DNA from 2 places in the Peribacillus sp. FSL K6-5616 genome. Region 2 is predicted to be linked to the other one. Evidence: predicted binding sites of a transcription regulator. Region 2 holds the regulator's gene; the other holds the start of a gene.
What was found. The regulator LexA, encoded in region 2, represses DNA repair genes until DNA is damaged. The targets are predictions, from matches to a motif close to CGAACATATGTTCG.
Positions count from the first base shown of each region.

Region 1: MHB45_RS14180 (Y-family DNA polymerase) is a predicted target of LexA. The motif match lies at 2,032-2,045, and genes of this name have one in related genera.

Region 1 covers NZ_JBBOYT010000001.1:2,965,071-2,968,261, forward strand. Annotated here, with positions in the region: gene MHB45_RS14170 (iron-sulfur cluster biosynthesis family protein) at 1-144, opposite strand, end outside; gene MHB45_RS14175 (YolD-like family protein) at 360-692, opposite strand; gene MHB45_RS14180 (Y-family DNA polymerase) at 719-1,978, opposite strand; gene MHB45_RS14185 (C40 family peptidase) at 2,393-3,052, shown strand; gene MHB45_RS14190 (hypothetical protein) at 3,104-3,191, opposite strand, start outside.
Region 2 covers NZ_JBBOYT010000001.1:1,508,782-1,511,972, reverse strand. Annotated here, with positions in the region: gene tkt (transketolase) at 1-53, opposite strand, end outside; gene MHB45_RS07270 (DUF896 domain-containing protein) at 284-517, opposite strand; gene MHB45_RS07265 (YneB family resolvase-like protein) at 583-1,239, opposite strand; gene yneA (cell division suppressor protein YneA) at 1,259-1,570, opposite strand; gene lexA (transcriptional repressor LexA) at 1,726-2,349, shown strand; gene MHB45_RS07250 (esterase/lipase family protein) at 2,902-3,191, opposite strand, start outside.

The DNA.
Region 1 (3,191 bases), 1.5 Mb from region 2:
TTCGTTGACCCACCATAGCGCCGTCACACCACTTACCACGCAGCCGCAGCCATCAGTATCATATTTCAACTGTAAATATCCTTCTTGTCCCTGTACCTTACCGGCTATTTTCTCAGCCGCTGTTTCCGTCCATTCAATATACATGATTGCTGCCTCCCGATGTCTTTGCATTCCCCCATTATAAACGATAAAAACGTTTCTGTTAACGAAACTGCCTGCTTCCTTATGCCCTCACGGAAATCACTTTCCTCATGGACCGTTCTAACAAATGCCGATTCTCTTATGTCACGTCAGTCCTTTCATCACGATGCCGTTTCGAAAATGAAAGGCTGTCCCTTGGGGAACAGCCCTTCCGCTCATCATTCCATTATCCTTACATCCGCTATATCGGAAAGCCTGATATAGTGAGCCTGCTCAAACCGGTCAACGATATGGAGCTTTTGGGTGAGCTCATTATAATAATGGATCCTGCCGATTAACAGCTGATACCGGTTTCCTTCATAATGGGCAATCGTGACATCCTTTCTTTCCTCCATCGCTTCCCCCATTACCGCATTCATTTCTTCCAGCTGCTGCTCATCCAGGATGCGCTTCGTTTCATAGCCATCCTCCACCACCCAATCCCGGAGCATCTTCACATGTTCCGGCAACATCATCGATGTCCATTTGATACGGCCGCGATCACGAATCATTCTTTTCCCTCCTTTCAAAGTCAGCCTTACGCCTTATGCCCACCAAGCAGCTTGCTTCGGTATACGGCTGTACCTGCTTCTGTATACGAAACGGCACGCAATAACGATTTGGCTCCATATTTGTGGCGGATTCGATCAACCGTGTAACTCAATTCCCGCTTCTTCCAGCGCGAAGCATCAAATAAAGTCAGCTGCATTTCATTATCATCCACAATATTCGAGAGTCTGACCTCTATGCTTCGAACCGTTTTTTGCTTATAGTTCTCATGGAAAAGCTCCAGGCAAACTTTATATAACTCCATCGTGATGTTGGTCGGTTCATTAATCGAACGCGAACGATGGAAACCTCCGCCAAACTCATCCTTGCTGTAACCAATGCCTAGGCTCACCGTTCTTCCTGCCTTACGATGGGTGCGTGCCCTTCTTCCAACTTCTTCGCAAATTTCCAGCATGACCTGCTTTACCTCATGCTCATCCTTATAATCCCGCAGCAGGATTTGACTTTTGCCGAAGCTGACCTGCCCTTCGATGATCGCTGCCCCCATATCGGATAAATCTATTCCCCAGGCATGGTGGTAAAGCTGATTGCCCATAATTCCAAACTTCGCTTCAAGTAATTCAAGATCATAATTGGCAAGCTGCCCAACCGTAAATATACCCATTCCATGAAGGGTTTTTTCTACGCGCCTGCCGATCCCCCACATTTCACGAAGCGGGGAAATCGGCCAAAGTTTGCTTGGCACATCCTCATACTTCCATTCTGCAATCCCCTGATGTTTGGCTTCCAAATCAAGGCAAAGTTTTGCCATGAGCATGTTCGGTCCAATTCCAATGGCACAGGGGAGCTGTAATTCCCGTTCAATTTCATCTTTTATCTTTTCAGCTATCATGCGGGCATCTCCCCATAAAGAAGCGGCACCATCGACTTTCACAAAACTTTCGTCCACACTATATACGTGAATCGCTTCTTTTGGCACATAACGGTTGAACAAGCGGGTGATTTCCGTCGAAACCCTTAAATAAGTCGCCATTTTAGGTTCAACGACGACAATCCTCGGGTCATTCGGGATCTCAAACATCCGCGAACCTGTCTTGATGCCAAATTCCTTCTTCATCTTTGGAGAAGCCGCGAGCACAATGCTCCCTGTCCTCTTCAAATCACCAACCACCGCCAGATAACAATCAAGCGGGTCCAGACCAAGCATGACCGCTGAACAGCTTGCATAAAAACTTTTCATATCGATACACATAATTGATTGTTTCGGCATCGTCCCATAATCCATCATTTCTTCACCCTAACAAGAATATACGTTCGCTTTATTATATTCATAACTTTAACCGAATATACGTTCTTATTCAATGGAAGTTTTCATACAAATTTCTACTTTTTATTGTAATTTCCTTGAAAAATATAATAGATACTAAAAATGGATAAAATACCAAATTTAAACTTAGCATCCAGATTGTTTTTTTGAAAAAGATTAATTGGTAGCTTGAATAATTTTAAGTAGGTCCATATACTTAGTTTTTTAAAATCCCCCCACCCTTTTCAACAGGCTTTCGTCTACTTGGAATCCAGTCTTAATGCTCATTTTTTGTAATGAAAATGTAACCAAAATTATGTCTATTTGTCATAATGGTATTGTAGGATAATATTGTTAAGAAATAATAGAGAGATAGATAGAGAGGAAATGAAAATTATGAAGAAATGGATCGCTTCAGCTGCTGTTGCATCTGCCATGATGCTAACCCCACTGCAAGCCTTTGCCAATATTGGAGACCAAACCCTCAGACCCGGAATGACACATAGTGATGTCAAACAACTACAACAACTATTAAAAACCAAAGGTTATTTCACATATTCAGGTTCACTGACTACATATTACGGCACCTATTCTGTATCTGCAGTAAAAAAATTCCAAAAAGCCAAAGGGTTGACTGCTGACGGAATTGCCGGCCGTAACACATTTAATGCGCTTGGTGTTTATAATGTCAATAATACTAGCTTGATCAGCTATGCAAAAACCTTAATAGGCAAACCCTACAAATGGGGCGGAACAACACCAACTGGATTTGACTGCTCAGGCTTCGTCTATTACGTATTCCAGAAATCTCAAGGAATTACCTTACCGCGTACAACATCCTTGCTCTATTCCAATACAGGGTTAAAAGTATCTTCACCAGCTAAGGGTGATCTTGTATTCTTTGATACTTCTTCTGGAAGAACAGGAGTATCCCATGTTGGGATCTATATCGGAAATGGTCAATTCATTAGTGCTACGTCTTCCAAAGGAATAACCATTACGGATATGGATAATTCTTATTGGAAACCAAAATATTTAGGTGCGAAAACTTTATAAAATCCAGGACAAACAGCCGGACGGAATTCAAAGTGATTCAGTCCGGTTGTTTTATTTTATATATAATATTTCATCCGTTACATCCTCAACTGTCACAATGAATGAAGAATCCAAGTTGGAACGATTCATCATTTCGATA
Region 2 (3,191 bases):
ATTGATAATGTACGAATCGTATTGATAGAAAGTGCATCTAATTTATCTAACATATTGTAAAAACATCCCTTCCTGTAATGTACCTCTTTATATTATAGTGACAAGCATAATATCACAACTAAAATCACTATTTACTGCCTCAATATTAAAATTTTCTAGAAATAAGAGAAGCCTCTATTTAGATTAAACTAAATAGGAGAATACATACATGAATGCACTCTCTTTTTACTCCAAAATGCCAAAGAATCCTCAAATGGAATGTTCCATCAGAGGAATCCAAGCATTAATGTAAATTTCGTTTTTCTTTTATATTTTTTATCTTTTGAGGAGTGACGTCATTACCCTCTGGATCCACGACCTTCACATGCTCCAACGTGTCGGACATGGATTTTCTGAATGTTTCCAAATATTCACTTCTCAATTGGGTTTGCTCTTTCGCTTCAACTTCCGTCAAGCCTTCAGCCTTTGCCTTTTTAGAAAGTACATTTATACGGGCTATTTTGTCTTTTGATAACATAATTTCGCTCCTTCATAATCTGCGGATATTGTCATGGTATTAAAAAAAAAGCGAAATTACAAGTTCTATGATTTACTTTCCTTTTTATTCATTTGATGTTCGAGAAAACGCCTGTTCACAGTAGCCTTAGATACATTGTATCCAAAGCCCCTTAATGTGGCTGCGATTTCTGAGAATGTCAACCCATTGGCACGCAGTTTAATAATTTCTTCAATAGGAATCTCCATACGGTCCCTTCCAGTGGAATTCCTTTGGTTGTGAAGATTTTTTTGAGGACGGTACCCTTTTTCAACGGCTCTCATCATTCCGCGCTTTATTTTAAGATTATGTAGTTTCCTTTGATATTCTTCTACAATGCCCACTATCTGGATGACCATGGCATCCGAATCCGATAACTCCAGCTCCCCATCGTGTGAGAGCGTATAAATTTTCACATCTTCTTTAAGGATGACATGGAAAAGGGCTATTTTGGCATTCCCTCTTCCCAGTCTTGTTTCGTCCTGGATTAATAGGACTTCAGCTTCTTTGGTTTTAAATAGTTCGAGCATGTCAAAAATGCCATCCCGATTCAACTCATAACCACTTGCCTGTTCTTTTATAATGGAGACAACTTCCACATCCATCTTTTCAGCCAATTTGACTAATTCATCTTCCTGCCTTGCCAATGATGTTTCCTGTGACTCTTTTTCGGTGCTGACCCTACAATAGATTACCGCCTTCATAATACCCTACCTTTACTACTTACTGCTCACTGGCCAAATTCTGGACAAGTTCTTCCCCTTTAACCGGTATGACAATGACTTGTCCAGGTTTTATCGAATCCGCACTGACTCCATTATTCTCTTCTATCCAACCAATGAATTCTTTTTTTGTCAAATTTGTTTCTTCATATTCTTCGGCAATTCCCCATAGGGTGTCACCTTCGCTTACTTCTATAGAAAGGAAATCCTTTTTTTGATCATTGTTCAATGTACAAGAGAATAAAATTGAAAAGATGAATACTGATCCCGCTAATAGAATCGTATAAATATAATTTTTGTATAATTTTTTCATAATAATCCCTCCAAAGCGAATGTTCGTTCGTATGTTATGATCAAATTATAATACGAACGTTTGTTTCAGTCAACAACAAAATTCGAACTTATGTTTGTATAGAGATGGGGGCCATGCTATAATGTAGCAAAGAACATTGGGGAAGAGGTGCACAAATGACAAAACTATCAAAACGGCAGCAAGATATTCTTGATTTCATTAAAGAAGAGGTCCGCCAAAAAGGGTATCCGCCTTCCGTACGGGAGATTGGCGAAGCAGTGGGACTTGCATCAAGTTCAACAGTACACGGACATTTATCCCGCCTGGAAAGTAAAGGCCTTATTAGACGTGACCCAACCAAGCCAAGGGCCATTGAAATAATGAATTTGGAGGAAGCGAACAATATTCCCAAAGCCAATGTCGTGAACGTGCCGTTACTTGGAAAAGTAACAGCGGGCATGCCGATAACGGCCATTGAGAACATTGAAGAATACTTTCCGCTTCCCGAAAGCATGGTTCCACATGATGACCATGTATTCATGCTGGAAATCATGGGTGAAAGTATGATTGAAGCAGGAATTCATGATGGAGATTATGTCATCGTGAAACAACAAAGCAGTGCCAATAATGGAGATATCGTCGTGGCGATGACGGAAGATGATGAAGCCACTGTAAAACGATTCTTTAAGGAACCGGATTACATAAGGCTTCAGCCTGAGAACTCAAATATGGAACCAATTATTTTACGAGATGTTTCGATACTTGGAAAAGTAATAGGCTTATATAGACAAATACACTAAAAGCGCTTCCCGCGCTTTTTTTGTTTGTTTAATTTATGTCCAGAATTCTCTCAATATGCATTTGGAAGAGTAGATATTGAAATATTTTTTAATAGAATCTAGTTTCATGGGAAATTAAACATCCTTTATAACGGATGAAAGTTATACCATCGCCTTTCTGGTAATATGTACTTTGGAAGCAAGCTCATTGAAATAAAAAAAAGGGTTTAAAATCCCCCCTTTACAATTAATTTCACTCTTAACCTTTGGTTCACTTTAATAAGGTTAGATCGACCAAGTCATTCCACCAATATGTCCTGTTTAATTTTCTGGCCATAAGGAGCAATTTGCTTAATGAATGTTTCCTTGCTCATTAGATCTCTCATTACCAAGCATAAATCTTTATTTCCAGGGAACTCACTCCTAAATATATCCACCTAACACCCGTTGAATTAATACTTTTATATAGGAGTACGGCTGTTTACATTGGCGGAATTACCATCTCCCTAGTTACCCGTACCTACCTCATATTTCATCAAAAAAATGCCTCCTCAACTAAGAGAAGGCATTTCGCTATTTCTCAATATAGACCGAACGAATCAGCGTCCGGGTTCTTTCGGTACCATCCACATTTTTTTCCTTAACATCTATTGTTACATTATAAACACCTGACTTAGGTACTTCTGGAAGGGTGCCAGTAAAATTTTCAGTATCCATTGCCTTAATGGAGTTTTTTCCACTAATTTCTTTACCGGTTTCATCTAGCAGATGAACCAAAAATGTTGTGCTGATTGGTCTTTTTTTATCATTCATTGGATTCTTTATTAAAAATTTTGCATCTTTTTGCTTTACTTTTCCGGCCA